DNA from 3 places in the Paraburkholderia sp. SIMBA_030 genome. Region 2 is predicted to be linked to each of the others. Evidence: riboswitches for the same ligand, from Rfam matches in the RefSeq annotation. Region 2 holds a riboswitch; each other region holds the start of a gene.
What was found. A riboswitch is a leader RNA that binds a small molecule or an ion and turns the genes downstream of it on or off. The one in region 2 is predicted to bind cobalamin.

Region 1 (10,545 bases), on a different contig from region 2:
ATCGTAACCATACAAATAGTCGACGGTCGCGGCGATTTCAGCGGCGCCTTTGTAACCGTGGCGTTTCACGCCGTCCAGCCATTTCGGATTGACCACGCGCGAGCGGATCACGCGTGCAATCTCCTCGTGCAGCGTGCGCACGCGCGGCGCGGCCGGATTGCTGTGGTCCGCATGATAGACATGCGGCTGACTGCCCGCGAGATGCCGCACCGCGGCCACCATGCCGCCCTGGAACTGGTAGTAGTCGTTCGAATCGAGCACATCGTGCTCGCGGTTGTCCTGATTCTGCAGCACCACGTCCATCGCGGCGAGGCGCGTGCCGAACGCCTGGCGCGCTTCTTCGCCGGCGCTTTTCTGCGTGTACGCGTAGCCGCCCCACGCCTGATATGCGTTCGCGAGGTCGGCATCGGTTTGCCACTGCTGCGAATCGATCATGTCCTGCAAGCCCGCGCCATACGCGCCGGGCCGCGCGCTAAACACGCGCCAGCCGGCGCGCCTGCGCGCTTCGACCGCGTCCATGCCGCGCGCGATGAGCGCATCGCGTTCGCGCAGCACGCGTGCGCGGATCGGGTTCAGATCCTCGGGTTCGTCGAGCCCGGCCACCGCCTGCACCGCCGCATCGAACAGGTGCATCACGTTCGCGAATGCATCGCGGAAAAAGCCGGATACGCGCAACGTCACGTCGATGCGCGGCCGGTCGAACACCTCGATCGGCATGATCTCGAAGTCGGTCACGCGATGACTGCCCGGCGCCCACTTCGGCCGCACACCGAGTAATGCGAGCGCCTGGGCGATGTCGTCGCCGCCGGTGCGCATCGTCGCCGTGCCCCATACCGACAGGCCAATCGCGCGCGGGTAATCGCCGTGTTCCTGCAGATGCCGCTCGATCAGTTGCTGCGCGGATTTCAATCCGAGCGACCACGCCGCTTGCGTCGGAATCGCGCGCGTATCGACCGAATAGAAGTTGCGGCCGGTGGGCAAAACGTCGGGGCGTCCACGCGACGGTGAGCCGCTCGGCCCCGGTGGCACGAAGCGCCCTTCGAGACCGCGCTTCAGATGCCGCATTTCTTGCGGCCCGCACGCGTCGAGCCGCGGCAGGACGTCGTTGCGCAGGCGCTCGATCACGCGTTCGGCTTGCGGCAGGGTTCCAGCCGCAGGCGTTAAAGCGTGAGTTTCATCGCCACACACGCCTCGCAACATCTCGGCCGCCAGCAACTCCAGGCGCTCGCGCGTATCGCCGCAATGCCGCCACGGCGCATCGCTCACGCGCTGCAAAATGTCGGGGCGCGGCCCATTCCACATCGCCGACCAATCCACCGACAACGGATCGAACAGATGATCCATCCGCAGATCGCGCGCCAAAGCATCGATCAAGCCGGCTTTTTCAGCCTGCCCATCGCCGACCGGAAAACGCCCCAGCGCCAGCAACGTATCACGTCGCTGCACACCTTCCGGCGAACGCCCGAACGTATGCAAACCATCGCGAATCTGTGCTTCCTTCAACTCGCACAGCCACGCATCGACGCGCGTCAGCAGCGCGTCCTCATCATCTTGCCCATCCGGCTCCGCGAGGCTCAGCTCTTCATGCAGCCGATGCTCCACGATGGTCGCGAGAATCGTGCGCCTCAATAGCCTGGCGCGGCGCGGATCGACCATCAGCGCTTCATAGTATTCGTCGACCTGGCGCTCGAGATCCTGCAACGGCCCATAGCTTTCGGCGCGCGTGAGCGGCGGCATCAGGTGATCGATGATGACGGCCTGCGCGCGGCGCTTCGCCTGGCTGCCCTCGCCGGGATCGTTGACGATGAACGGATAGAGATGCGGCAGCGGTCCAAGAATCAGATCGGGCCAGCATGCATCGCTCAACGCGACGCTCTTGCCCGGCAGCCATTCGAGGTTGCCATGCTTGCCGACGTGCACGATCGCGTCGATGCCGAACTGATGGCGCAGCCAGAAATAGAACGCGAGATAGGCATGCGGCGGCACGAGTTCAGCGTCGTGATAGCTCACGTAATCGCCCTGTTCGCGCGAACGCGACGGTTGAATGCCGACGAACACATGCCCGCAGCGCCAGCCCGCGATCATGAAACGGCCGCGCCGCAATGTCGGGTCCTGCTCGGGCGAGCCCCAACGCGCGTTCAATGCATTGCGCGCCTCAGCAGGCAGCCGGTTGAAATACAACAGATAGTCGTTGAGCGCGAGACTTTGCAACGCGGGCCGCAAGTCGCGCACGACCGGATCGTTGGTCACGCCTTCGGTAAGCTTCTTCAACAGCGCGTCGCCGTTCGCGGGCAAATCGCTCAAACGATAACCTTCATCGCGCAGCATCGACAGAATGCCGACCACCGACGCCGGCGTATCGAGCCCCACGCCGTTGCCGATGCGCCCTTCGCTCATTGGATAGTTGGCGAGAATCAGCGCGAGTTTCTTGTCGCCGTTATCGAGCATACGCAGACGGCACCAGCGGCGGCTCAGCTCGGCGAGAAAGCCGACACGCTCGAGGTCCGGTTGATAGCGGACCACATCGACTTCCGTATGCGGGCAACGATAGGCGAGCCCCTTGAAACTGATCGCCCGCGTGATGATGCGGCCGTCCACTTCCGGCAGCGCGATATGCATGGCGATATCGCGCGAGTTGAGGCCTTGATTGTCCTTGAGCCAGTCTTCGCGATTGCCGCCGCTCAGGATCACCTGCATGACCGGTGCGTCGCCGGCCAACGCGAGCGGTTCGGGATCGTCGATCGCCGATGCGGCGAACGCGGTCGTGTTCAGAACCAGCGCGACATCATGTTGCGCGCACAACTGCTGCACGACTTCGCGGCTCATCGCATCTTTCAGCGAGGTAATCGCAATCGGTAACGGATTCACACCCTGTGCTTCGAGCGCATCGATCAGCGCGTCAAACACCGCTGTATTGGCCGCCTGCAAGTGCGCCTTATAGAACAGAACCGCCGCAACCGGCGCATGCTGGCGCCAGCGCGCCTGCCAGTCGACCATCGTCGGCGTATCGTGGCCGGGATGGTAGAGCGTCGCGGCCGGCAACGCTCGCGGCGGTGCGGGCTCTCGCCCCCAGCCGAACGAGCGATACGCCATGCAGCGCAGGAACGCCTCGGCATTCTGCGCGCCGCCTTCGCGCAGATAGCGCCATAGCTGGTGGCATAGCCCGGCGTCGGCGGTGCTGCGTGCGAGCAGGTTTGGATCTTCCTGCAAATCGCCGGAGAACATCGCGAGCGTCTGCTTCTTGCGCCCGGCGAGCGCGACCACCTGCTCGATCCCGTAAGGCCAATACGCTTCGCCACCGAGGTGATCGACTACGACGACGCGTGCATGCTGCAATACGTCTTCGACATAGAAATCGACCGACGCAGGTTGCCGCAAATAAGTGACATTCGCGAGCCGCACGCTCGGGAAGCCCTCGCCCAAGCGAGGAAACACGCTGGCGAGCAGCGACAGCGTCGTATCGGCGGAACTGAGCACCACGATATCGGCGGGCTGCTGATCGATACGGATGACGCCTTGCGTATCGTCGACAAAACCGCCCGGCGTCGTGCGCAGCAGATGCATGATCGATTACGCCTGTTGCGGTTCAGCGCTCGACACAGCACCCAATGCAGCGTCGAACGCGCGTTGCAGCATGGCCTGATCGAGGTCCTCGCCGATCAGCACGAAGCGGCTTTGCCGACCCCCGCCCGCTTCGTCAATTTCATCGATTTCGCCGGCTTGCCAGCGGCGATCGAAGTAACTGTCGAAACGACGGCCCACGCCTTGAATTACGAGCCGCATCGCCGCGCCCGGCAACGCCGCAAAGCCTTTGACGCGGTAAATCGTGTGTGTTTCGACCAGCCCTTGCAGCGCGGCGATCACCGCTTCACGCGATGGCGCACTCGCGTGCACCACCACGGAATCGAACTCGTCGTGGTGATGGTCGGCATCGTCAGCCGAACCGTGGTGGTCGTGACGCAAGTGGATCGTTTCTTCGGAGGCGGCTTCGAGGCCGAGCAAAGTGTGCAGATCGAGTTGGCCCATCTGCGCGCGCACGATCTTCACTTGCGGCGGAATCTCGTCGCGGATGACGGTTTCGACAGCGGCTTGCTGCGCGTCGTCGAGCAAATCCGTTTTGTTCAGAATCACCAGATCGGCTGCCGACAGCTGATCTTCGAACAGTTCGTGCAGCGGCGATTCGTGATCGAGATTCGGATCGGCCCTGCGCTGTGCATCGACGGCGACCGGATTGTCGGCGAACTGGCCGCTCGCCGCGGCGGGGCCGTCCACCACCGTCACCACTGCGTCCACGGTGAAGCTGCTCTTGATCTGCGGCCAGTTGAACGCCTGCACCAGTGGCTTCGGCAGTGCGAGACCGGAGGTTTCGATCAGCACGTGATCGATCTGCTCGCGGCGCTCGACGAGTTTTTCCATCACAGGGAAAAACTCTTCCTGCACCGTGCAGCACAGGCAGCCGTTCGCGAGTTCATACAGTTGCCCTTCGGTTTCGACGCCGTTTTCATCGCAGCCGATGCCGCAACCCTTGAGAATTTCACCGTCGATGCCGAGTTCGCCGAACTCATTGACGATCACCGCAATGCGCTTGCCACCCGCATGCCGAAGAATATGCCGCAGCAGCGTGGTCTTGCCGCTGCCGAGAAAGCCCGTGACGATGGTGACGGGGATCTTGCGCATTTGAGTTTGCATCGTTGGGTTCATCCGAAGAAGTTGCACGTTCACACGCCGGCGGCCCGCGTCCCGATGCGCTTCACGCTCGAGCCCAGGATAAACCGGCGCCAGGCAAGCAAACACGAAAACAAAACACACGGGGACGACAGCGGGGACGAAAAACGACATTGCCGCGGCAACAGAAAACAGCAAGCGTGAACGAGGTCATGAACGAGCCACCGCATCCCCGCGGCGTTCATCCGTCATTTTCTGGCCGGTATCCGGGCTGGCGAAAGCGCCGCTTCACCTTCCCGCGCGAGTGATTTCTCGCCCAGTGGTTATATGCCGACGCGGCCTTGCGCGTGGACATCGAAGCCGGCTCCGCGGCGCTGAAAAATTCATCCAGACGCCGCTTTTCGCTTACCGTTGCGGGGGCAGCACAGGTTGACCCGATCCATAGCAGGCGGGCGCCCTGTTTCCCGTTTAACTGCATGCGCACGAGCGCGCACACGAGCACCAAAGTGCGTGCGAGTGTAGGCCCGCAGCCCCGCGCCGTCAAGGAAGCGCGGGCCGCGCGGGCGCTTTGTCGAGCGTGCTGGCGAGTGCCGCCGTGTGCTATCGTATGCACGCGTTTGGTGCCCGCACATGCGTTCGCATGTGCAGTTAAACGGGAAACAGGCAGCGCTCGATTGCGCTCAACCTGTGCTGTCCCCGCAACGGTAAGCGACCTGCGGCGCCTTGGCGCCGCGCATGCGTTTTCGATGCCACTGTCTGACGAATCGGACGGGAAGGCAAAGCGCATGAGGCCGCCAGCCCGGATACCGGCCAGACGCGGAGGCGGCGAACGTCACGCTGCCGGCTGCCTGAATCCGCGAGGGACGGATAGGAAGGCGCTGAAGCACGACGTGGCGCGCCCGTTTGCGATTGCAGAGAAATCGCGGCGAGCGGCGTTTCGTCGTGCGTAATCTGTCGCACCGCATGAGCGCTAATTCCGCCTGGACCGTCGTCACGGTCCGCCTGCCCCCCCTTGTCACGACATGGCACGCGCCATGCACGCCGCGATGAGCCGCGCGTGGCTGATCGGCGCCGGTCCCGGCGACGTCGAACTGATGACGCTCAAGGCGACGCGCGCCTTGGCGCAGGCCGATGTGGTGCTGGTCGACGATCTGGTGAATCCCGAAGTGCTGCAGTTCGCCCGCACCGACGCGCGGGTCGTCCATGTCGGCAAACGCGGCGGCCATCCGTCGACGCCGCAAGCCGGCATCGTCGCGCAAATGCTCGAACATGTGCAGGCCGGGCGCAGTGTCGCGCGTTTGAAAGGCGGCGATCCGTTCGTGTTCGGCCGTGGCGGCGAAGAGCAGCAGGCCCTGCATGCAGCGGGCATCGAGGTGGAAATCGTCAACGGCATCACGGCGGGAATCGCGGCGCCTGCGGCAATCGGCATTCCGGTCACACATCGCGATCACGCGCAGGGCGTGGTGTTCGTCACCGGACATGGCGCCGGAAACGCGGAGCCGGACTGGGCGGCGCTCGTTGCCACGCGGATGACGCTGGTGATCTATATGGGTATGCGGCGGCTGAACGATATCGTCGGCACATTGCTTGCGGCCGGCATGAGCGCCGACACGCCTTGCGCCGCGATCGAATCCGCTACGCGTCCTGAACAAAGGCATGTGCTCGCGCAACTTGGCGGCTTTGCCGACGCAGTCACTCACGCCGGGCTCGGCTCGCCGGCGATCGTGGTGATCGGCGGCGTGGCGTCGCTGGCGTTGGAGCGGGCCGTCGCCCATGCTAATGCGGTGGACGCGCAATGAAAACGCTGAGCGTCGGCATCGGTTGCCGCTTGCACTGCTCGGCCGAGCAGATCGACACCGCCGTACGCGCGGCGCTCGGCCACCATACGCTCGATGAAATCAGCGCGATCGCCACCATCGACGTCAAAGCTCAAGAAGCAGGCTTGCTCGAATTCTGCGCACGTCACGCATTGCCGTTGCAACGTTTCAGCCGTGAGCAAATTGCGGCATTGACCATTGCCGATGCCGAGCCCTCGACGGCGGCACGCGAACACCTGGGCGTGGACGGCGTCTGCGAACCCTGCGCCTTGCTCGCTGCGGCCGCCGCTCAACCCAATGCGCCCGATGCACGCCTGATCGTACGTAAAACCGTACTCGACAGCGTCACCGTAGCAATCGCTTCGACCGCTCATGCCGGCATCGACCCAACACACGACGACTCCGACGAACAGGACCTTCCATGAAAACAGATCCCGAATCGCATCACCGCATGACCGAACGCCGGCGTGAAGGCCATGAAAAGAAGCAGGCCGCCGCCACCGTCGAGAAGGGTCTGCTGATCGTCAACACCGGCACCGGCAAAGGCAAGACCACGGCCGCGTTCGGCATGGCCGTGCGGGTGCTCGGACACGGCATGCGCCTGGGCGTCGTGCAATTCATCAAGGGCGCGCTGCATACCTCGGAGCGCGACTTCCTCGGCGCGATCGCCAATTGCGATTTCGTCACGATGGGCGACGGCTATACGTGGAACACGCAAAACCGCGACGCCGACATCGCCACCGCGCGCAAGGGCTGGGACGAAGCGCGCCGGATGATCGAAAGTGGCGACTATCAGATGGTGATCCTCGACGAGCTGAACACGGTGCTGAAGTACGAATACCTGCCGCTCGACGAAGTGCTGTCCGTACTGAACGCGCGACCGCAAATGCTGCACGTGGTCGTGACCGGCCGTCATGCGCCGGACGCGTTGATCGAAGCCGCCGACCTCGTCACCGAAATGCGCATCGTCAAGCATCCGTATCGCGAGCAAGGCGTGAAAGCGCAGCGCGGCGTGGAGTTCTGAGCGATGTCCGCGCCGCTCAATCCCCCAAGGGGACTTCCTTCGGGGCGGGGGACTTCCTTCGGGGCATGTCCCGCCCTGTTCATTAGCGCGCCGGCTTCGGGTCAAGGCAAGACCACGATCACCGCGGGTTTGGCGCGCTACCACCGGCGGCTGGGGCGGCGTGTGCGCGTGTTCAAGACCGGTCCGGATTTTCTCGACCCGATGATTCTTGCGCGTGCCAGCGGCGCGCCGGTGTTGTCGCTCGATCTCTGGATGGTGGGCGAAACGGCATGCCGCACTCTGCTCGCGCAAGCGGCTGCCGAATCCGATCTGATCCTGATCGAAGGCGTGATGGGATTGTTCGATGGCACGCCGAGCAGCGCCGATCTGGCAACGGTATTCGGCGTGCCGGTGCTCGCGGTGATTTCAGCGAAAGCGATGGCACAGACCTTCGGCGCAGTCGCCTTCGGTCTCGCGCAATTCAGACCGCAGGTGCCGTTTTACGGCGTGCTGGCCAATCGCGTCGGCTCTGCAAGGCACGCGCAAATGCTCGAAGAGGCGTTGCCGCAAGGTCTGCGCTGGTGCGGCCACATCGCCGGCAATGATGAAATCGAGTTTCCCGACCGCCATCTCGGCCTGCATCAAGCCGCGGAGATCGACGATCTGGACACGCGCCTGGATCGCGCCGCCGATGCGCTCGCGCAAACCGCGCTGGCTGAATTGCCGCCGCCGGTCGAATTCGGCGCGCCTGCGAACGAAACGCTGCCGCGTCTTCTGGAAGGCAGGCGCATCGCGATCGCACGCGATGCCGCGTTCTCGTTCATCTATCCGGCCAACGTCACGCTTTTACAAACACTCGGCGCGCAGATCGACTATTTCTCGCCGCTCGCCGACGAAGCATTACCTGAACAGACCGATGCCCTGTACCTTCCGGGCGGCTATCCGGAACTGCACGCCGCAGCGCTGGCAAGCAACACGCGCAGCGCGACGGCGATCCGCGCACATGCGGCAGCGGGCAAGCCGATCGTCGCCGAATGCGGCGGCATGCTCTACCTGCTCGACCGACTCACCGACACGAGCGGCGCCACCACGCCGATGCTCGGCCTGCTGCCGGGCCACGCGACGATGCAAACGCGCTTCACCGCGCTCGGCATGCAACAGATCGACAGCCTGCACGGCCCGCTGACCGGCCACACCTTTCACTACTCGAAGCTGACGACGCCGCTCACGCCGCTTCGTTGCGCCACCCGGCCGCAAAGCGACGCGCCTGGCGAGGCCGTGTTCCGCGCCGGTTCGATCGTCGCGACTTATATGCACGCTTATTGGCCCTCCAACCCGGCCTTCACGGCCGCCCTGTTCCATGGCGAAGCCTTTTAACGATTCCGAGCGCGAGGCCGTCTACCGCGCGATTTACGAACGGCGCGACATGCGCCACTTCGTGCGCGACCCGGTCGATCCCGCCGTGTTGCAACGTCTGCTCGACGCGGCGCATCATGCGCCTAGCGTCGGCTTCATGCAGCCCTGGCGCATCGCGCGCATCACCGATCCGGCGTTGCGCGCCGCCTTGCACGAGACCGTCGAAAGCGAACGGCTCGTCACCGCGGATGCGCTCGGCAAGCGGCGCGAAGAATTCATGAAGCTGAAAGTCGAAGGCATGCTGGAATGCGGCGAACTGCTGGTGATGGCGCTGATGGACGGCCGCGAGCGGTACATTTTCGGACGCCGCACCTTGCCGGAGATGGATCTCGCGTCGGTGGCGTGCGCGATCCAGAACATGTGGCTGGCGGCACGCGCGGAAGGCCTGGGAATGGGCTGGGTGTCGCTATTCGATGTCGAAACGGTGCGCTCGCTGCTGCATATGCCCGCGGGCGCACGGCCGGTGGCGATCCTGTGTCTCGGCCACGTCGATCGGTTTTACAGCGAGCCGATGCTGGAAACCGAACGCTGGGCGAGCCGCATGCCGCTCGCCGACTGTGTGTTCGAAAACCGCTGGCCGGACGATAAAGCGCCGGAATAACGCTTGGGTCTTACTGAGTCTTAGCGCGTTTTACTCGACGACCGGCTTGACCGATACCACCTCCGGCACGCCGCCCGCCTGATCGGCGCGCAGCTTCACACGCCAGTCCGGCGGCGCGTCGAACGGAAATTTGGCCAGTGCGCTTTTCACGAGGGTTGGCATCGCGTGCAGCGGATCGGCGTCGCGATCGCGGCTCTCCGCGCTGACCTTGTAGACTTCCTTCCCGCTCGCCCGCTCGAAAAACCGCAGCGTCAACGCATGCTCGTATGCTCGCCCGCCGAACAGCGAAAACGACGGCTCGGCCGGTCGGCCGCACGCGCCTGCCGCACAATCCCCTGCCTTGACGCCAACCGTGGCCGGCCGCGTCTCAGAGGCGATCGACAGTAGATAGTGCGCCAGCTGCGCCGTCGCATCGACGAAGCCATTTTTCGCCAGTTCATCGCGCAGCAGGGCTTCGAATGGCGGATGATCCGCACTGGCATCCTGTGACGGCATGCGCGCAATCGCATAGGTGCGCTCGCCTTGCAAGGCGGCCGCCGGATTCGGGGTGTGCACGTCGGCGTTCAGGCCCGCGCAGCCGGTGAGACTCGCCGCGGCCAGCGCGGCACAGATCAGTATCGCTTTCACCATCTTCTCGCTTCGATAAGGTGCGTGTTCATGCTGAATGAGCGTGGCCGAGCGTGACATTACGGCGCGCCGGCATCAGGTTGAAGTTCAGGCTGCGTGTCCTCCGACGCCGGCAGGCAAATCGTAAAAGCCGTTCCCTTGCCCGGCGCGCTAACCACCTCCACGTCGCCGCCATGACGCGTCACGACGGTTTTGACAAACGCCATCCCCAATCCCGCGCCGCCGACTTCGGGCCGCTCCGCCTCGTGAAAGCGCCGGAATCGCTCGAACAGACCCGCCTGCTGTTCCTCGGGAATGCCGTAGCCTTCGTCGCGGATCGTACATGAGACGCGCTTTGCCGCGCCTGGCGCGGCCTTCGCCGCACGACTGCCGGGACTGCTCAAGTTGCTTAAGCTGCACGTGATCCGCGTATCCGG
Region 2 (10,545 bases):
GCCGACCTGCGCCATTACAGCTTTTCTGCCGCCGTGGACGCACAGCAAACCATGTCATGTTAAAGCGCAGAACCTTCCTGCTCGGCAGCGCCGGCGCTGTCGGCGCGCTGCTGGTCGGCTGGTCGGTGCTGCCGCCGCGCCAGCGCCTGGCCACGTCCGCGCCGCTGCCGGTCGAAGGCACGCAGGCGGCGCTGAACGGCTGGGTCAAGATCGCCGCCGACAACAGCGTGACGATCATGATGAGCAAAGCGGAAATGGGGCAGGGTATTCACACCGGCCTCGCGATGCTGCTGGCCGAAGAGCTGGACGCCGACTGGTTGCAGGTGCGGGTGGAGAGTTCGCCGATCGACAAGATCTATAACAGCGTGCAGAACATCGTCGACGATCTGCCGTTTCGTCCGGACGACGACAGCACCATCAAGCGCACTGCAGTCTGGCTGACGAGCAAAGTAGCGCGCGAAGCCGGCACGATGATGACGGGCGGTTCATCGAGCATCAACGACCTGTGGACGCCCATGCGCGAAGCCGGCGCCTCGGCGCGCGCGATGCTGATCGGCGCGGCGGCCGCGCAATGGCATGTGCCGGCCAGCGAATGCCGCGCGCAAGCGGGCTACGTGCTGCACGCATCGGGCCGCAAGGCGAGCTTCGGCGAACTGTCGGCATTGGCCGCGCAGCAACCGCTGCCGCGCAAAGTCGCGCTGAAAGATCCCGCCGACTTCAAGCTGATCGGCAAGCCGGTGCGGCGCATCGAGGCCGTGTCGAAAATCAACGGCACGGCGCGCTTCGGCATCGACGCGTTGCCCGACGGCCTCCTGTATGCCGGCGTCGTCATGTGCCCGACGCTAGGCGGCACCGTATCGCATTTCGATGCGTCGCCCGCGATGAAAATGCCGGGCGTCATCAAGGCGTTCTCGGTGAAGCCATACAACGGCGGCAGTGGCGGCGTCGCGGTGATTGCCGACAATCCGTTTCGCGCGATGAACGCAGTCGACGCAATCACGGTGGAGTGGCATCACGGCGACGCAGCCAGGTTGTCCACCGCCGACGTGCACCGCCGCCTCGCACAAGCGCTGGATGACAGCGACGGCCACGCCTACTACCAACGCGGCGACGTGGATGCAGCATTGCACGGTGCGGCGCGAACCATCACGGCCGAGTACTACGCGCCGTATCTCGCACACGGCGCAGTCGAACCGATCAATTGTACGGTGCAATTCGCGGACGGCGCGGCTACCGTCTGGGTCTCGACGCAAATGCCCGCCCTCGCGCGTCACCACGCCGCGAAAGTGCTGGGCATCGACGCCGACAAAGTCGACATGCACACGCAACTGCTGGGTGGCGGCTTCGGGCGCCGTCTCGAGATCGATTTCATTTCGCAGGCGGCAGCGATTGCGCGCGAGGGCAGTGGCCATCCAGTGCAAACGATCTGGTCGCGTGCGCAGGACTTCACGCACGACTTCTATCGCCCGGCGTGCCTGTCGCGCTTCAAGGCAGGATTCGATGGCACGGGCAAGCTGGTCGCGTGGCACAGCACCTCGGCGAGTCAGGCGATCGTGCCGGAATCGCTCGCGCGTTACTACGGACTACCGCGCATTCCGCTTGACAAGACCACCTGCGAAGGCGCCTTCGATCAACCCTATGAATGGCCCACGGCACGCGTAGCGCACGAGATCGTGGAATTGCCTGTGCCGGTCGGATTCTGGCGGTCGGTCGGCCATTCGCACCAGGCGTTTTTCACCGAGAGTTTCACCGACGAACTGGCCGCGGTCACCGGCCAGGATCCGATCGCGTTTCGCGCGGCGCTGCTCACGCAGCATCCGCGCCATCTGGCCGTGCTGCGGCGCGTGGCGGCGCTATCCGGTTGGGGGCATCCACTGAAGCACGCGGCGAATGGCGCTCCGCAAGCGCGCGGCGTCGCGCTGCACGAGGCGTTCGGCAGCGTCGTCGCGCAAGTGGCGGAGGTGTCGCTCGGGCCGGACAAGCGGATTCGCGTGCATCGTGTGGTCTGTGTGATCGATTGCGGAATGCCGGTGAATCCGAACCTGATCCGTCAGCAGATGGAGAGCGCGATCGTGTTCGGTCTTTCGGCCGCGTTGCAGGACGAAGTCACGATCGTCGACGGCCAGGTGCAGCAGAAGAACTTTCTCGACTTCCCGGTGGTGCGGATGAACGATTGTCCGGTGATCGAAACCGACATCATGCCGAGCCGGATGCACCCGCAAGGCGTCGGCGAACCGGGCACGCCGCCGATCGCGCCGGCAGTCGCGAACGCGGTGTTCGCGCTGACCGGACAGCGGTTGCGCGCGTTGCCTTTGAAGCTCGCTTGAAGCGCATGGAGAAAAGCATGGGATCGCTAAACATCAACGGCCGGGCAGTGGCTGTCCAAGCCGAGCCGGATATGCCGCTGCTGTGGGTGCTGCGCTGCGAACTCGGCATGACCGGCACCAAGTTCGGCTGCGGTGTGGGGATTTGCGGCGCGTGCACGATCCATCTGGACGGCAAGGCGTGCCTCGCCTGCCAGACGCCGATGTCGAGCTTGCATACGCAGAAGGTGACGACGATTGAAGGCGTGCAGGGTGCCGAGGCGCAGGCGCTGAAGGCGGCGTGGCTCGATCTCGACGTGGTGCAATGCGGTTATTGCCAAAGTGCGCAACTGATGGCGGCCTGTGCGTTGCTCAAGCAGAAGCCCGATCCTACCGACGCCGACATCGACGCGGCAATGTCGAATATCGTGTGCCGTTGCGGCACTTATCCGCGGGTGCGGGCCGCGATTCACCAGGCGGCGAAGCGGCGGGCTGGCTGAAGCCGCCGCCGCATATGCACGCCGCTCAGTTCACCAGCATCTCCACCATCGCGACAACCACCGTGAAAACGCCGATACAGCCGCCCAACGTGGCTGCGCCTTGCATGAAGTTCGACATACGTGCCCCCGAAACGTATAAATGAAGGCTCGTATTTAACCCGAATTGAAAGGTAAAAGAAAGCTTGTCAAAAATAACTTTTGGACCGGCTTGGGTCAGCGCGCGCGGTGCGGTGCCGACGCCGCGCTAGCGCGGCCCGTCGTCAGAATCGATTGAGGCTGGTCAAGGCACTTTGATTGTGGCCGCCGCGCTCGGCATGGTCTTGGCAGGCGTTGCGGTGGCAGGTGCCGTCTGCGGATTGGTTTCCCAGCCGCCGCCGAGCGCGAGGAACAGGTTGACCTGATCGGTCGCCACCTGGCCTTGCGCGGCCGCTACCTGAGACTTCGTCGACGTCAGCGTGCGCGTCGCATCCAGATCCGAAATGAACGACTCGCGTCCGGCGAGATATAGCCGATGCGTTTCATCCGCCGACTCCGTAGCCGACTTCAGCGCGGCACGCAGTGCGTCGGCGCGGGCGTAGTCGGCGGCGTAGGTGGCGAGGCTGGTTTCGGTCTCGCGCAACGCGGTCAGCACCACGCCGTCGAATTTCGCCAACGCCACATTGCTCGACGCCTCCGCTTCGCGCACACGTCCGCGCGCACCGTTCGTCGGGAAGGTCCAGCTGATCAGCGGGCCGAAGTTCCAGCGCGCGGTCGGCGAGGTGCCGAGGTCTTCGAGGACCCCGGTCAAGCCGGCCGATGCACCGATGCTCACCGTCGGATACAACGCGCCGGTGGCGACACCGATTCGCGCTGTCGAAGCCGCCAGTTGACGCTCGGCCTCGCGCACGTCCGGGCGGCGCTTGAGCAGCGCGGCGCCGTCGCCGACTGGAATCGGCTGACGGATTTGCGGCAACGTATTGCAAGCCAGCACCGTCGGCGGCAGATCGGACGGTGCGCGAGCGAGCAGGGCTGCCAGCCGGTATTGCGCGATCTTGCGGCGCGCCGTGTAGCGCGGAATATCCGCCGCCAGCGTATCGACTTGCGTCTGGCCACGCGTCACTTCGGTCTGATTGCCGCGGCCCACATCGCGCAAACGGCGCGACACGTCCACGCGCTGCTTTTGCAACGCCAGCGATTGCTGCGCGATCCTGAGTTCCTCGGCCGCCGAGCATTGTTCGACATAAGAGCGCACCACGTCCGCGACCACCGTGATCCGCGCGAGATCGCCGGCGGCCTGCACGGACTCGGTGTCCGCTTGCGCCGCTTCGACGCCGCGCCGCAGCTTGCCGAACAGATCGATTTCGTATGAGATGCTGATGCCGATGTCGCCTTCGTTGACGACCGGCAACTTCTCCGTGAGCAGGTACTGCTCGGCCGATTCCTGCGCGCGCTCGATCACCGCCGAAGTTTTGCCGGAGAAACCGCCTTGCGCCTGTGCGACACTCAACGCTTCGCGCGAGCGCGCCAGATTCGCCGCAGCGACGCGCAAGTCGGTGTTCGATTGCAGCGCTTCGTCGACGAGGCCGTTCAGCACCGGATCGTCATACAGCTTCCACCACACGGCGGGCACGTTCTGGCGCGACGTCAACGCGGCATCGGCGCCTTCGAGCGGCGCATGGGCGAGCGGCGCGTTGACCAGCGCCTGCTTCGGCAGCGCGTAATCGGGGCCGACGTTGATGCAGCCGTTGAGCGCGAGGGCGAGCGGCAATAGCGGCAATAGCGACAACAGCGGCAATAAGGGCAGGGCGCGCGAGCGTTTCATTGCGAGGCGCCCGAGATGGCAGCCGCGGACGCCGCCTGTGCAGCAGAGGCAGCCGGAACAGCGGACGCGGACCCGGACGGAGCCGCCGGCGCATCCACGGCACCCGACGTGCCCGTCGTGCCGGCAATGCGGCGTGGTTTGCCGGTCGGCGACAGATCGCGCACCGACACGGTCGCGGTGCGTCCCGCGATCATGCGGAAGTCGGCGGGGATTTCGTCGAGCGCGACGCGCACCGGAATCCGCTGCGCGAGCCGCACCCAGCTGAACGCCGGGTTCACGTTCGGCAGCAGGTTCGAGCCTTGCGTGCGATCGCGGTCCTCAATCGCTGCGACGATGCTTTGCACGTGACCGCGCAGCACGCTCGGCTCGCCCATCACCTTGATATCGACCGGCTGGCCGATGTCGATGCCGCGCAGCTTGGTTTCCTCGAAGTAGCCGTCGATACGGAACGAGTGCATATCGACCACCGCCAGCACCGGCCGGCCCGCCGCGACGAACTCGCCGGTGCGCGGCGCGCGGTCGTTCAGATAACCGTCGACCGGACTCACGATCGTGGTGCGTTGCAGATTCAGCCTGGCCGTATCGATCGCGACGTTCGCATCGGCGAGCGCGGCTTCGGCCTGATCGACACGCGAGCGGCTTTCTTCGGCGACCTCCGCCGCGACCAGGTTGCCGAGCTTACGATTGCGCGCGTCTTCGCGGCGCGCCTGTTCGAGCGTGGCGCGGCGTTGCTGCGCGGTGGCTTGTGCCTGGCGCAGTGCGAGCGTGTAACGCGCCTGGTCGATGACGAACAACACCTGGCCTTGCTTGACCTGCTGGTTGTCCGTCACCTCGACGGATGAAATCAACCCCGAGATATCCGGCGCGACCTGGATCACGTCGGCGCGCACGTGGCCGTCGCGGGTCCACGGCGCGAACATGTAATAGCCGACCAGTTTCCACAGCACGAGGGCCGCGATCACGACGACGATCAGGGTCAGCAGAATTTGACCGACGGAGAACCAGGTTTTTTTCACGTTATTAGTCTGTGCGAAACGACGACGACAAGGCCCAGCACCAGCACATAGATGCCGAGATCGAAGATGGAACGGTGCCACACGAAGCGGTAAAAGCCGACACGTGTGAGCGCCGTGCGGATGACCAGGTTGATCAGATACGCGATCAACATCAGCACGAGCACGGCCGGCACGAACACGCCGAAGATATCGATTTCACCGATCATCGCGGGCAGTCAGCAAGGAAGAAGAACAGGGTGCGGGACGGGCGCATCAGGCGGCGGGCTCCGGTTCGGGCGGCGTGGGCGTGGTGAGCGTGGCCGGAAACAGCGACAGACGCAAGCCGACCAGCGCGTGCAGCGCGTCGCGCAATTGCCGTGTCGAGGTCTGCGAGGTCGCGCTCGGCGTGCCGGCATTGGCGAGCCCCTGTGCGGTGACACGCGCCACGGCGGTATCGATCGACGACATCAGGCTCGCGGGCACCGGTTGGCGCGCGCGCAGGTCGACGCAGGTTTCGAAATGTTCGCGCACGCCTTCGAGCACGTGGTCGATCGCGGCCGGCGCTTCGCCGCCGAGTTTGCGGGTCAGGCGGCGCAAGTCGAGCGCGTTGAAGGCGATGCGCAGATCGCGGAAACTTTCGATCGACGGATGGCGATGATCGTCGGTGGCGGCGAGGCGCGGGATCAATTGCATCAGGCGGTCGAGCATGCGCGCGGCGAGATTGCGCGGATCGTCGATCGTGCGTGTCGAGGCGGTCAGCGCCACGTCGGCCCAGCTCGAACGCAACAGCCGCGCCGCCGCGAGTTCGGCGCCGAACGGGCGTGTCACGCGGGTCCACAGGAACGCGTACAGCAGCCCGGCGAGGCCCGCGAGATTGCTGTTCAGGAACACCAGGAAGTCGGCGTCGTAGGCATCCTGAATGCTGATGAAGGTAGCCGTGTTGACCGCGACCAGCATCGTAGCGAGATTGAATTGCGGGCGCGGGATCAGCGTGCCGACGAAAATGAACGGCGCGGCGAACATGACCACCAGCATCGGAAAGTCATGCACGTGCGGCAGCACGACGAACAGATAGAGGCCCGCGAACACGACGCTGGCCGCAGTCGACGTAAAGAACTTGAAGACCATCGGCGCGGGTTCGTCGAGCGCGGCGAAGAAGCAGCATGCGACCGCAGCGAGCGTCACCGCGCCGGCTCCGTCCGCCCACCCTGAACTGATCCACAAACTGCACGCGAGAACGATCGCACCGACTGCGGAGCCGGTCGAAAACAGCATGATGCCGCGGTCGAAGTAGCGCTCGGTGCCGCCCAGGCGCCAATGGCGGAAACGCGGCCGCCACGAACCTTCTTCGCGCGTGATGATGATGCGCAGCGTGCGGCAGTCCTGCCAGACATTGATGACCTGCTTCAGGCGCCACAACGCGCTCGACAGCAGCGCACCATCCCAGCTTGCGATCGCCGCCGGTGGCGGCTGCATCGCCGCGATCCGCTCGCGCAGCGCGTCGGCTACGGGGTCGGGGTGGTCGCCCTTGCTGGCAACCGGAAGCGGCGCATTGAACCATTTGATGACATCGGCGAGCAATGCTTCAAGGCCGTCGGGCCATGAATGCCGGCCGCTGTTGTAGAGCGCGATCAGCGGATCGGCCAGCGCCGACATCAGCGGCAGCAGTAACTGCATGCGCCCGCGCAGCTCGTGAGTGCGTGCCAGGATGTCCGGCCGGGTGTGGTCGTAGGCGAGCTGGCTCAGCAGCAGTTCCAACCCGTTGATGGTAGCCGCGAGCCGCTGGCGGGCCGCCGAGATCGCCGAGCCGGCGATGCGTCCCGAGAGCGTTTCGGTCGCATAGAACGCGGCGTCGCGAAACCACGCGTCGGTCCGCTCGATGATGGTGGGCGCGAGCCGGCTCGGAAACACCGCGCCGCCGACAACGCTCGCGCACACGATGCCGAGCGTGATTTCCTCGGTACGGGTGATCGCGAGGTCGAACACGCCGCCCGGATTGGTCACCGAAGGCAACGCGATCATCGGCAGCGTATAGCCCGCCAGCAGGAACACGTAGCTGCGCGCGGTGCGGTCGGAGATTGCCAGATACAGCAGCGTACCGGTCCATAGCGCGACGACCACGCTGAACAGATACGGCGATTCGACGAACGGCGGCACCACCAGAATCGCGCCTGCCGCGCCGATCGCGGTGCCGAACGCACGATAGAGCGCCTTTGAACGGGTCGCGCCGACAAACGGATTCGACACGATGTAGACCGTCGCCATCGCCCAGTACGGCCGCGGCAGTTCGAGCGCGAGACCGAGATAGAGCGCCAGCATGGCTGCGGCGAACGTCTTGACCGAGAACAGCCAGTCGCGGATGGAAGGGTAGACCATAACCGGTTACGCCGTGTCCCTGGTGTGGTGTGGCGTTGCGGAGTTTGCTTTGTCTTTGTTTAATTTTTTTGTTCTGGCCGGTTTGGCGGGCTTACTCGCGGTGTTCGTGCTGCCCTGGGAATCGTCTCGATCGGTGGGGGCGTCGGCCACGAAGGCGGCCAGTACCCGCAAGGTCGCTTCGAGATCGCTGCGCGTGACGTTTCTCAAAGCCTGCGCGCGCAGGGTGACCAGTTCTGCTTCGATCTTTGCCGTGACGGCGCGGCCTTCGTCGGTCAGGGTGACCGTTTTCGCGCGCCGGTCCTCCGGGTCTTCGTCGCGGCGCATGAGGCCCGCTGCGCATAGTTGATCCAGCAGCCGGACTAGCGATGGGCCTTCGATGCCGATCAGATCGGCCAGCGTTACCTGACGGACTGCTTCGCCCAAGCGGCTCGCCGTGAGCAGCGGCGTGGCGCATGCTTCGGAGACGTTGAAGGCCGTCAGCACGCCATGGCTTGTGCGCCGCCATTTTCTGGCGGCGACGATCAGGGTGCTGCTGACTGTGCGGCGTAAGGTGTCGAGGGTCGGCATGGCCGGTATTGTATTTCTTAAATATTCGTTAGCAAACTATTGAATCAGGGTTTTTGCCTTTGACGGCGATTGTTGTCTGTGCGCTAGCGGGTGGCGATGTTCGATTACTGCCGCGCCGGCCACCACGCCCAACCGCGCGGCGAGCGTCGCAACTCGATTACCGAGAGCGGCGCAATTTCGATGCGTGGAAACACGGCGGGCGACGCCCCGAGCGCGTGGACGATCGCGGCCCGGATCACCGGCGCATGCGTGACACCGACGACGCTGCGTGCATCGTTTGATGCATCGCCTGGCGCGTCGAGCCATTGGCCTATCCGTTTCACGAGCTGACTGAACGACTCGCCGCCATGCGCGGCCGCATCCGGATCGCACGTCCATGCCGCGAGGTCCTGCGGTGCCTCGACAGCGAGGTCCGCGAGGCGCCGGCCGTGCCATTGTCCGTAGTCGATATCGGCCAGTTCGGACGCGACCGTCGCCGCGAGCCCCAATGCCGATGCCGTAGCGCGTGCACAAAGGGCAGGGCTGACGAAAACCGTCGCGTCGCGAGCGATCGACAGACGCTCACGCGCGGCGGTGGCTTCGGCGAGGCCGCGTTCGTCGAGTGGATCGTCGGCGGGGAAGCGGCCTGCGCGCATGGCGGCGGTCGACGCGTGGCTGACCAGTAACAGCCGGGTGTCCATTCAGTTCCTTCCCATAGTGGTGGCCGGGCAAAAGCCGGATGCCGCGCGCATGCATTGCGCTACCGAGGGACAAAGTTTAGCGCGTAGAATAGCTGGACTGCGAAGCGCGGAAGCCGGTGGGAGCCCGGCGCGGTCGCGCCACTGTAATCGGTGTTCACACGTCGAAAGCCAGACCTGAGCTTCGCACCATTCCTCTTCAATCGACTATCGGGGCGCGTTACCCCCAGGAGATGTCCATCATGACCGATGCAGTTTTCGATCCGGCTGCTCAGCCTGCCACTCAACCCACACCGATACCGCTGCGCGAGCTGTTGCCTTGGGTCGTGTTTGGCGGTTTGCTGCTGCTGCTCGCGCTTTACTTCGTTGGTGCGGAACAGGGCGCTACGTCGCTGATTCCTGGCATGTATGTGCATGAGTTCGTGCACGATGGCCGTCATTTGCTCGGCTTTCCTTGCCACTAACGGAGACGAACATGGTTGGTAAATTGTTGGTACGCGGCATGCTTGCAGGCATCGCCGCGGGACTGCTCACGTTCGGCTTTGCCAGAGTCGTCGGCGAACCGCAGGTCGAGCAGGCGATTTCGTTCGAGGAAAAGGCCGCAGCGGCGAGCGGTGACGCGCACGATCACGGTGAACTGGTGAGTCGTGGCACGCAAGCGGGCTTGGGGTTGCTGACAGGCGTGGTGACGTATGGCGCGGCGTTCGGCGGACTGTTCTCGTTGGTGTTCGCGTATGCGTATGGCCGCGCTGGTACGTCGAGTGCGCGCGCGTTATCTGCATGGCTCGCACTTGGCGCGTTCATTGCATTGGTGATCGTCCCGAACCTCAAGTACCCGGCGAATCCACCGTCGGTAGGCGATCCAGAGACGATCGGGACGCGAACCGGATTGTTCTTCCTGATGATTGCTGTTTCGCTGGCCGCGATGGTGTTTTCGCTGAAGGTACGGCGTCGCGCGGTGATGAAGTTGGGTATGTGGAATGGGTCGATTGTGGCGGGGGTGGTGTTTATCGTGATTATCGGCGCGGTGCAATTGTCGATGCCGACGATTAACGAGGTGCCGGCTGGTTTTCCAGCTGTGCTGCTATGGAAGTTTCGCGTCGCGGCGATTGGGATGCAGGTGATCATGTGGACGACGATCGGGCTGCTGTTCGGCGCGATGGCGGAGCGGAGCAAATTGCTGAGTTCCACGGGCCGCACGGCGGCGAAGTCTGCTTACCTCTGATTGCCGCTGTTGCAGGAGGCGCGATCGCTAAGGTGGTTGCGCCGACGTGCAGCGCGCAAGAATTTAAATAGATCAAGGACTTGGTGCGGTTGTGTGGATGT
Region 3 (10,545 bases), on a different contig from region 2:
ATGCAGCGCAGGCAGCGGAGTATTACAGCCTGCCTGCGAATCGCGTTGTGGAGATGGGTGGTCAGATTAACCTCTGACCCTCCGGCGCCGCTGATGCAAATCTGCCCATCGCCGGCACGGCCTATCAGATCAGGCCACGAATCAGATCGCGAGACAGATTATTCAGGTACCGGCCCCACCCTCATTCACGAGGCCGCTTTCATAATGATGGCAGCGCACCATTCTTTTCATTTTCCTTTCATTTCTGCCATTTTCAGTTGCGCATCGAACGCTGAAAGTTATATTGGCTCTGCTTAACGAATCCTGTTGTTGACTTTGGAATAAAACGCCGCCTAAAATTCGCGCATATCCACAAATGGGGCTGATGCCTTGGACACCTGCAGTAGTCGACCTTCGAACAGTTTCGCTGCCTGACCGGCAGGACGTCCGCGCTCTCTTCATCCAGCCGCCGTCTTGCCTCAAGGCAGACGGTGCGCGCCGTAGCAACCCTCCCCGTGCACCTTTATTAGCGCCATATGGCCGTTGCGATTACGCACGTTCGTATGGCACCGCGTCGCGAGCATGCACTCGCGGCTGCGTCCGTTCGCGCCTTTCGATTTAACGGTGCGAGCAGACGCGGATAAACGCGCGCGCCGCAGACGTGCTTAGCAATCGTGTAGCAATCGCACGTACGAACGCCGATAAGGAGCCGCCATGCCGGACAGTGACAGTTACCCCATATGCCGCTCACTTTCGTTTTTGCTTTTGCCCAAGGAAAGCGAGTAGACCTTCGTTGCTGCGCGTGATGCGCACAACCTCTCCGTCTGCTGGCTTTCCGCGAACCGCGTCAAGCCACGCGCTAGACCACGCGTTTAGCGATATACACACGGAGAAATATCATGACCTTCGGCCTCCTTCTGTCGCAACTGCCGCAAGTCCAGGAATCGCGCGTCCACTACGACGCCATGCTTGCCCTGCAAGCACCTGAACCGCGCAGATTCGCCGCATTCTGGCAGCGTTTCAAGCGTCTCCTTTCATAACGCGCCCTGTTCCGTCACACGCAAGCGACGCCGTTACACGACTCACGCCCTTACGTATGCCGGAGGTGCGCATTTTCCTTTCAATAAACACAAACGGGGAAGAAAGCAAAATGTCTACTCCAACGCAAGTTTCAACCACGCGGAGCGCCGTGCTCGACGCCGCGCACGTCGGCGATATCAGGGGTGCTTTGGGCACCATCGCCCATCACGACACCGCGCCGCGCAACAACTGGTGGGCGCGCTTTCGCACGCTGCTGGCCATCCTCGGTCCGGGCCTCATCGTGATGGTCGGCGACAATGATGCGGGCGCCTTCGGCACCTACACCCAGGCCGGGCAAAACTACGGCACCACGTTGCTGTGGGCCATGCTGCTGCTGGTGCCGGTGCTCTTCGTCAACCAGGAAATGGTGTTGCGACTGGGTGCCGTGACCGGTGTCGGCCACGCGCGCCTCATCTTCGAACGCTTCGGCAAATTCTGGGGTGCGTTCAGCGTCATTGACCTGTTCATTCTCAACGCGCTGACGATCGTGACCGAGTTCATCGGCATTACGTTTGTGCTCGACTTCTTCGGCCTTTCCAAGATTGCCGGCGTTTGCATCGCTGCCGCGCTGACCATGGCCGCCGTCAGTACGGGAAGCTTCAGACGCTTCGAGCGCTTCGCCATCGTGCTGTGCCTGCTGAGTCTGCTGCTGGTGCCGGTGCTGGTGTCGATTCATCCGCCGGTTGGGCAGATGACGCGTGATTTCCTCATTCCGGGCTGGCCGGAGCATTCGAAGCTGAGCGATGTGATGCTGCTGGTCATCGGTATCGTCGGCACCACCGTTGCACCGTGGCAACTGTTTTTCCAGCAAAGCTACATCGTCGACAAACGCATCACGCCGCGTTTCATGAAGTACGAAAAGGCCGACCTGTGGATCGGCATTGTGTTCGTGCTGATTGGCGCCGTGGCGATGATTTCGTTCTGCGCCGCGCTGTACGCCGGCAAGCCCGAGTTCGGCAATTTCTCGGATGCCGGTGGCGTCATCGCGGGGCTGGAAAAGTATGCGGGCCGGACGTCGGCCGTCCTGTTTGCCGTGGCCCTGCTCGACGCCTGCATCATCGGCGCCGCCGCAGTGTCGCTGTCGACCGCATACGCTATCGGCGACGTGTTCAAGATTCGCCACTCGCTGCATCGTCCCGTGTCGGATGCCAAGGGTTTCTATCTCGTGTACTTCGGCATCGTTGCCGCCGCTGCGGCACTGGTGCTGATTCCCGGCAGTCCGCTTGGTCTGCTGACCGAAGCGGTGCAAACGCTCGCGGGCGTGCTGCTGCCTGGCGCCACCGTATTTCTGCTGCTATTGTGCAACGACCGCGCCGTGCTTGGCCCGTGGGTCAATTCGAAGAAGCTCAATCTGTTCACGGGCGCCGTTGTCTGGGTGCTGGTGATGCTGTCCATCATCCTGACTGCCTCGGTGATGTACCCGGATATCACCGGGGAAACGATTCTCGAAATCCTCGTCGGCGGGACGCTGCTGGCCGTCGTCGGCTACGCCGCCATGGTCGGGATTCGCAAGGTTGGAGGTGAAACGACGGACAGCCACGTAGAAACGTATCCGAAAAGCGCCCGCGATACGTGGCGCATGCCACCGCTGGAAGAACTGCCGCCGCCGAACCTCACGCTGTCCGAGCGTGTCTGGATGGGCGTGCTGCGCGGCTATCTGGTGCTGGCTGTCGCACTGGTTATCGTGAAGGTCGTGCAGATGACGATCCTGAAATAAGCCACTATAAGAACACAAAGAGAACACCCAGCCGCCGCCCAGAAAGCGGCGGCTTTTTTTGTACGCAGCCTATTTCATTCGTTGCCACACGACTTTCGACGACCCATATCCGAAGGCTCCAGGCGTGATGTACGTCAGACGATCACCGTCAATCGTGAATGGTCGCCGTTGAACATCTGCATCCCAGTTCGGAAAGGTACTTTTCTGGATATGGAAAACGATAACTTGCCCTGCTGAATCGACGGCATAAGTGCCGAAATGCGCGACGTTGCCCCGGATGATTTTTTCGTTCTCTTCGGCCGTGCCTAGCTGCCGGTTACCCGATGCGAATTTCGGCAGATCGGCGCGGAGCACGACCAGAACGTAGCGGCCGTCGCTGCCGAAGATGAGTTGCCCTTCCGGATGCGGCCCAAGCAATTCCACGTCATTGCCGCTCTTTGCCACCGTCAACGAGACCAGCGACCACGAACCCACCACGCTGGCTGCGGCCTGCGCAAAAGCCTTGGGTACGGGCGCACACGCGGCGGCAATCGCCATCGCGATAGCGGCCATCGTTTTGAGCGCTGGTTTCATGACGTTCTCCACGCGCGCGAGGACCTGAAGTCAGACGATTCCGTCGCGTTTCGCTAGCACTTGCGTAAAGATTCGCCGCCATTGCGCGGCGCGCCGGCCGGGTCCCTCTCGCATGTTGCCCCCGCGTTTGGCGTAAGACGATCACTTCGGCGAGAGAAAGCGGATTTACTTTTGGTAGTTTGTGAAGCGTAGGCGCTTTCCTGACGAAAATCTATCGCGTTGGCTATTGCGTTAATCCCCACGCCCGTCAGGTCCGACGCGACAGCGCCGGACCTCACACCGTTTCAAGGTTTAAAAATTGCAGGGCCTCAATTGAAATCGCCGGTCTCGAGTTCCACGGACCGTCCGCCGTTTTTTTCGAGCACCCGCCGCGTAGCGTTTTCGATCTGCGCGCGGTTTGCCTCGAAGGTACCGACGAGATTGTGAGCAGATGTGCCGTCGTTGCCGAAATGGTCGTTCAAGGCATCGAGCGATACGCTGCACCAGACGTCGGCCCCATCGACGTTGGCTTCGAAGGCAACCCGCGCAGCCGCCACCACTTCGCGGCGTCCGGTGAATTCGATCCTCATGACTACCCTCCATCTGTCGAAAGAAAAGCGTTGAACGTGCAAACGCTGCCGTGCCTGCTGTGCCGCACTATAACGCCGCACGCTCAGCGCACATTCTCCGCAAGGTGCATACTCGACATCGGCCGCATTCGTGCGGCCGCGCTTATGCGTCGCGGCGCTCATGTCTCCCCTCGTGCCGCCTGCCGCGCCGCCTGACGTGTCTAACATCCTAATCCTATCTATCGGCCTGTGTCCCGCAACCCGCTATCCCGCGCGCGAACGAGGCAAGGTGCAAGACTATCTGGCGAGCGTGTGGGCCATTTCGGCGGTGGTTGGGCCGATGCTGGGCGGGCTTTCGTCCCCGCGATCAACATCGGCGGGGCTAAAAAGGTCCCGGTCAAAGCGCTGTCACCGCTTGAAGAGTGATGCGGCCGCGGTTCTACAAACCCGCTATCGGCAGGTTGCAATTTGCGCGGGCGCACAAGCCATCCGTAAGCCATAGTCGTGCCCGGATGGGCTGCGCCGGCGCGTACAGGTCAGTCCTTCGCGTACAGCGTCGACTCCACGAACCCTTCCGCGGCCAGCACCTGCCCCACCAGAATCAGCGCCGTGCGCTCGATATGGGTCGATTGCACTTTGCCGACGATGTCGTCGAGCGTGCCCGTGAGCTTTTCTTCATCCGGCCAGCTCGCGCGATAGATCACCGCGATCGGACAATCGCCGCCGTAATGCGGCCGCAATTCATCGACGATGCGCGCCAGATGCCGCACGCCGAGATGAATCGCCATTGTCGCGCGATGGCTCGCCAGCTTGCCGAGTTGCTCGCCTGCGGGCATCGTCGTTTTGCTGGCGTAGCGCGTCAGGATCAGCGTTTGCGAAATGCCAGGCAAAGTAAGCTCACAGCCGAGCGCCGCCGCGCACGCGGCGGTCGCGGTCACGCCGGGCACGATCTCGTATGGAATGTTCAGCTCGCGCAGTCTGCGGATCTGCTCGCCGATCGCGCCGTATAACGAAGGGTCGCCGGAATGCACGCGCGCCACATCCTGGCCCTTCTCGTGCGCCGATTCGAGCAATGCGACGATCTGATCGAGGTCGAGGTCGGCGGTATTGACGACCTGCTCTGCAACATGACCTTCCAGCACGGCGGCCGGCACGAGCGAACCCGCATACAGGATCACCGGACAACTGCGCACGAGGCGCTGCCCTTTCACCGTGATCAATTCCGGGTCGCCGGGACCCGCGCCGATAAAAAACACCGTCATTCGATACTCCGTGATTCATTCGGTCGGCACGTCGTCGACGCGCCGCTCAGGAGGATAAGTGCCGCAACGCGTCGAGCAATTCGACCACGCCCTCAAACTCTCGATCGGCTGCAGGCAACTCGGGTCGCCGCAGCATGACGATCGGCAGGCCACGTTCGCGCGCGACTTCGAGCTTTGCTTCGGTGGCGCTGCCGCCGCTGTTTTTGCTGACTACCACGTCGAACGCTTCGGCACTGAAAAGCGCTCGCTCGCCTTCGAGCGTGAACGGGCCCCGTGTGTCCAGAATCCGGGCGCGGGCATTGCCGTCGTGCGGGTCGAGACAGCGCACGGTCCAGAACTGGTGCGGCGGGATGTCGTCGAGATGCGCGAGCGGTTCGCGGCCAAGCGTGAACAGTGGCCGCCTGAACGCGGCGAGCGCCGCGGTCAGTTCGCTCCAGCGATCGACCATGCGCCAATCGTCGCCGGTTTGCGGATGCCAGCCAGGGCGGCGCAGCGCCCAGCACGGCACACCTGCGGCATGACTCGCTTTCACGGCATTCGCACTGATTTGCGCGGCGTACGGGTGGGTCGCGTCGATTACCAGGCCGATGCGTTCCTGTTCGATGTAGCGCGCCATGCCTTCAGCGCCGCCAAAGCCGCCGACGCGCACCGTACCCGGCAGATCGTCCGGCACCTTGCCGAGCCCGGCGAGACTGTACACGTGATCGGGCTCAAGTCGATGCGCGATCTTCAACGCGTCGCCGGTGCCGCCGAGCAGCAGGATGCGCGTCATTGCGCGGCTCCGATCAGATTGCCCTGGCGGTCGATCGCGAACATTTCGACGGCGACCTGCGGCGGTACGATTTCGCGCGCGACCGCGAGCGCATGCCGGCAGACGATATCGCCGAGCGGCACGTTCTGCGCGCGCGCCAACGCCACCGCTTGCTGACTCGTATTGGCCGCGCGAATCGCCGCCTGCAATGCCGCGTCCGCGCCGTGTTCGGATGCCCACACGGCCAGTTGCGCCAGATCGATGCTCGAATTCCGGCTATGCAGATCGAGATGCCCCGCGGCCAGTTTGCTGAGCTTGCCGAAGCCGCCGCAAATGCTCAGGCGTTCGACCGGCGCGCGCTTCATATGCTTGAGCACCGCGCCAACGAAGTCGCCCATTTCGATCAGCGCGATGTCCGGCAGGCCGTAATGCGCGCGCATGGCGTCTTCGCTCGCGTTGCCGGTGCAGGCCGCGACATGCGTGTAGCCGTTCGCACGCGCGACGTCGATGCCCTGGTGAATCGACGCGATATACGCCGAGCACGAAAACGGCCGCACGATTCCGGTGGTGCCGAGAATCGACAGGCCGCCGAGAATGCCGAGGCGCGGGTTCATCGTCTTCAGTGCGAGTGCTTCGCCGCCCTCCACGCCGATCGTCACCTCGAAACCGCCGCCGTATGCGTGCTCAGCAGCCAGATCGGCCAAATGTTCGGTCATCATCTTGCGCGGCACCGGATTGATTGCCGGTTCGCCGACCGGCAGCGTCAATCCCGCACGCGTCACCGTGCCGACGCCCGGTCCCGCGTGAAAACGCACGCCCGGTTCGGCACGCAGCCGCACGCGCGCGAATACAATCGCGCCGTGCGTCACGTCGGGGTCGTCGCCGGCATCCTTGACAGTGCCCGCTTCGGCGCCGTCGGCGGTCAGGCGGCAGAACACCAGCGGCATCGGCACATGCTGGCCCTTGGGCAAGACAATTTCCGCGACGTCGCTGACGATGCCCGTGAGCAGCAGACGCGCCGCCGCGAGCGACGTCGCGGTGGCGCAACTGCCGGTCGTGTAGCCGCTGCGCAGCGGCGCGGGTTGTTCGGGCGTTTCGTCGCGCATTACGGTTGATGGCGCAAGTCGGCCGCGGGCGGCAACATGCCGGCCGCCTTGGTCACGTCGAGCAGCGTAATCGGTAGTGCCTGGCGCCAGGTGTCGAAGCCGCCAAGCGGTTGTGCGTCGGCAAGCGCAATGCGCGTGAGCGTGCCGCCATGCTGTTCGCGCCACGCCGCGAGCGCCGCCTCGCCTTGCAAGGTCACGGCATTGGCGACCAGCCGCCCGCCGTCGCGCAAGCTCGCCCAGCAGGCATCCAGCACGCCAGGCACGGTCACGCCGCCGCCGATGAACACGGCATCCGGTTCGGGCAGACCGCCCAACGCTTCAGGCGCGCGGCCAGCGACGAGTTGCAATCCGGGCACGCCTAACGCGTCGCGATTGTGTTCGATGAAACGCTGACGCTCCGCGTGCGCTTCGATCGCGATCGCGCGGCAGCTCGGATGCGCGCGCATCCATTCGATGCCGATCGAGCCGCTGCCTGCGCCAACATCCCACAGCAATTCGCCGGGCGTCGGCGCGAGACGCGCCAGCGTGACGGCGCGCACGTCTCGTTTGGTCAGCTGGCCGTCGTGGCGAAAAGCATCATCGGGTACGCCGGAGGTCAGCGGCAGTCGCGGCGCGCCATCCGTTGCGCGGCATTCGAGCGCGATCAGGTTCAGTGCCGCCACCTCGCCCGCCGACCATTGATCCGCGCGGCCGTCGATCCGGCGTTCCAGCTCGCCGCCCAGATGTTCCAGCACGATCATGCGGGTCGCGCCGAAACCGCGCGCGTTCAGCCATTCCGCCAGCGCCGCGGGCGTGCCGCCGTCCGCGCTCAGCACGAACACGCGCGCGCCGTCGTGCAGACGCGCGTTCAGCGTCGGCAGCGGCCGCCCCACCAGCGACACCGTCGCCACATCCTGCAAGGGCCAGCCGAGCCGCGCCGCCGCCAGCGACAACGACGACGGCGCCGGCAGCACCCGCAACTCGCCGGCCGGCAACTGCCGCGCCAGCGTCGCGCCGACGCCGAATAGCATCGGGTCGCCGCTGGCCAGCACGCACACGGGCGCCGCGCGCTCCGCCAGCAAAGGCGCGAGATCGAACGGACTCGGCCACGCCGCGCGGCGGGCGGCCAGGCGCGCGGGCAGCATCGCCAGATGGCGTTCGCCGCCATACACCACCGACGCCTCCAGCAAAGCGCGCCGCGCGGGCTGCCCCAAGCCGGCGAAGCCGTCATCGCCTATGCCCACCACGGTCAGCCATGCCGGCATGCATCCATCCTCATTCTGTATCTTCAAATAATGCGCTGAGCCACGCCGATCAAAGCGTCCAGCCTCGTTGTACGGTTCGAAAAAAGGCATAATACAGCCGCCGGTGCCCTTCGGGGCCGAAGAGGGAACACAGCGTCACTGTGGCTGCCCCCGCAACTGTATGCAGCGAGTCCGCCTGCGCTCCGCGCCACTGGTTCGACCGGGAAGGCAGCGGCGGACCACGACCTGCCAGCCAGGAGACCTGCCGGCGAGACTGTTCGTGCCAGCCTACATCGGGCGGGGTGTACCGATGCCGCAGCAATGCCCGCCTGGGCAGCGCTCGGGCCGTCGCGCGACGCTAAAACCCGGTGTCCGTCTTGAATCACGCTGCGCCTTCCGCTGCTTCGTTTACCGCTGCCCAAGCGCCGCGGCGTTCGGCTTGTCCGGGCCTGCTGCGCATCGTCGCCGCGCGCGACGGCGGGATTTGCCGGATCAAATTGCCCGGCGGCGTACTGAGCGCCGCGCAGGCTGCCGCGATCGCCGAGGCGAGCGCGCGGTATGCGGCCGGGGTGATCGAAGTGACAAACCGCGCGAATCTGCAGGTGCGCGGCGTGCGGGACGGGCAGGAAGCGGCGTTGATTGCGGCTTTGGTGTCGGTCGCTCTCGGGCCGGTGGTGCCGGCGAGTGGCGGTGTTGATGCTGCCACCTTGTCCGCCTCTGCCGCCTTGTCTGCCTCTGCTGCCTCTGCTGCCTCTGCTGCCTCCGCGGCCGACGACGTGCGCAACGTGATGATCAGCCCCGCAGCGGGACGCGATCCATTCGCGCTGTACGACACCACTTCGCTGGCCGCCGGGCTCCTCACGCTGCTGCAAAGCGAAGCGCGTTTTGCGGCGCTGTCGCCGAAATTCGCCGTGCTGCTCGATGGCGGCGAACGTCTTGCCAGGCTCGATCATCCGCACGATGTGTGGCTCGCGGCGACGCAGGTGCACGACGGCGTGAGATTTGTCTTCGGATTGACCGGATGTCCGTCCATGGCGGCCAATGTGGCGGCGGTACCTGTGGCTCGCGCGAACGCGTTCGCCACTGGCGCGTCGCATGCAGGCACCCTCGCCGCCGTCCTGCCGTCGCAAGTCGTCCAACTGGTTCGCGCGCTTCTGCTCACGTTTCTCGATCTGGCCGCCGCCGACGCCACACGTATGCGCCACCTGCTCGCCACGCATTCCGTCGACGCGGTATTGCAGCATGCTCAAACGTATGTCGATTTCCCGCTGTCACGCGACGCGTCGCTCGCCGACTGGCACCGTAGCGCGCCTGCCGATGCCGTGCTGCGGCTCGGCGCGCACGCTCAACGCGTGGTGGGAACGTGGCACGTCGGCGGCCAGCCGCCGCTCGGACGCCTCGACGCCGCGACGTTGCACGGTCTCGCCGCGCTAGCGCGGCAGCAAGGCAACGGCACAATGCGCATGACGCCCTGGCAAAGCGTGCTGCTGCCCGATATCGCCACGGACGCCGTGCCGGCCGTGCTTGCCGGATTGAACACATTAGGCCTCGCGTGCGATCCCGCGCAGCCCATCGCACATCTGATCGCCTGCGCCGGCTCGACCGGTTGCGTAAAAAGTCTCACCGACACCAAAGCCGACGCGCTGCAATTAGCCGCTCGCTTGCCCGGAGGTGTCGACGTCCATCTGAGCGGCTGCCCGCGCTCGTGCGCCGCCGCGCATTGCGCGCCGTACACGCTGCTGGCCGTGGCGCCCGGCACATACGACCTTTATCGACGCGGCACCTCGGCGGATTTCGGCGAGTGCGTCGCGCACCGACTGACGATCGAACAGGCTGCCGACATGCTCGAACAATTAGCCCGGAGCCCTTTAGATGCTTGATTACATTCGCGACGGTCAGGAGATCTATCGCCAATCCTTCGCGACGATTCGCGCCGAGGCCGATCTGTCGCGCATCCCCGCCGACCTCGATAAACTCGCCGTGCGCGTGATTCACGCCTGCGGGATGGTCGACGTGATCGACGATCTGGATTTTTCCGCAGGCGCAGGCACCGCGGGCCGCACGGCGCTGGCGCAAGGCGCGCCGATTCTGTGCGACGCGGGCATGGTCGCGCAAGGCATCACGCGAGCGCGTCTGCCCGCGAACAACGAAGTGATCTGCACGCTCACGCACATCGACGTGCCGTCGTTGGCGCGCGAACTCGGCAACACGCGTTCGGCCGCCGCGCTCGAATTGTGGCGTCCGCACCTGGCGGGCAGCGTCGTCGTGATCGGCAATGCGCCGACTGCCCTCTTTCATCTGCTCGA

Region 1: another riboswitch for cobalamin. It lies ahead of cobA (uroporphyrinogen-III C-methyltransferase); the one in region 2 lies ahead of SB772_RS30615 (CbtB domain-containing protein).
Region 3: another riboswitch for cobalamin. It lies ahead of cobG (precorrin-3B synthase); the one in region 2 lies ahead of SB772_RS30615 (CbtB domain-containing protein).

What each region holds. Positions count from the first base shown of each region.
Region 1 is NZ_JAWRXB010000002.1:260,067-270,611, forward strand. Features, by position in the region: gene cobN (cobaltochelatase subunit CobN) at 1-3,564, opposite strand, end outside; gene cobW (cobalamin biosynthesis protein CobW) at 3,571-4,689, opposite strand; cobalamin riboswitch at 4,905-5,186, opposite strand; cobalamin riboswitch at 5,267-5,495, shown strand; gene cobA (uroporphyrinogen-III C-methyltransferase) at 5,712-6,464, shown strand; gene SB772_RS04345 (cobalamin biosynthesis protein) at 6,461-6,907, shown strand; gene cobO (cob(I)yrinic acid a,c-diamide adenosyltransferase) at 6,904-7,506, shown strand; gene SB772_RS04355 (cobyrinate a,c-diamide synthase) at 7,510-8,862, shown strand; gene bluB (5,6-dimethylbenzimidazole synthase) at 8,846-9,502, shown strand; gene SB772_RS04365 (DUF4136 domain-containing protein) at 9,533-10,189, opposite strand; gene SB772_RS04370 (CHASE2 domain-containing protein) at 10,189-10,545, opposite strand, start outside.
Region 2 is NZ_JAWRXB010000021.1:110,914-121,458, reverse strand. Features, by position in the region: gene SB772_RS30655 (molybdopterin cofactor-binding domain-containing protein) at 57-2,327, shown strand; gene SB772_RS30650 ((2Fe-2S)-binding protein) at 2,345-2,803, shown strand; gene SB772_RS30645 (efflux transporter outer membrane subunit) at 3,084-4,604, opposite strand; gene SB772_RS30640 (efflux RND transporter periplasmic adaptor subunit) at 4,601-5,620, opposite strand; gene SB772_RS30635 (DUF1656 domain-containing protein) at 5,617-5,826, opposite strand; gene SB772_RS30630 (FUSC family protein) at 5,873-7,975, opposite strand; gene SB772_RS30625 (MarR family winged helix-turn-helix transcriptional regulator) at 7,982-8,542, opposite strand; gene SB772_RS30620 (histidine phosphatase family protein) at 8,647-9,222, opposite strand; cobalamin riboswitch at 9,280-9,419, shown strand; gene SB772_RS30615 (CbtB domain-containing protein) at 9,462-9,683, shown strand; gene SB772_RS30610 (CbtA family protein) at 9,695-10,444, shown strand.
Region 3 is NZ_JAWRXB010000012.1:178,497-189,041, reverse strand. Features, by position in the region: gene SB772_RS21825 (potassium transporter Kup) at 1-77, shown strand, start outside; gene SB772_RS21820 (hypothetical protein) at 879-1,019, shown strand; gene SB772_RS21815 (Nramp family divalent metal transporter) at 1,130-2,776, shown strand; gene SB772_RS21810 (lipocalin-like domain-containing protein) at 2,846-3,313, opposite strand; gene SB772_RS21805 (DUF1488 domain-containing protein) at 3,658-3,918, opposite strand; gene cobM (precorrin-4 C(11)-methyltransferase) at 4,434-5,159, opposite strand; gene SB772_RS21795 (cobalt-precorrin-6A reductase) at 5,206-5,931, opposite strand; gene SB772_RS21790 (cobalt-precorrin-5B (C(1))-methyltransferase) at 5,928-7,016, opposite strand; gene cbiE (precorrin-6y C5,15-methyltransferase (decarboxylating) subunit CbiE) at 7,016-8,260, opposite strand; cobalamin riboswitch at 8,345-8,524, shown strand; gene cobG (precorrin-3B synthase) at 8,608-10,119, shown strand; gene SB772_RS21775 (precorrin-8X methylmutase) at 10,112-10,545, shown strand, end outside.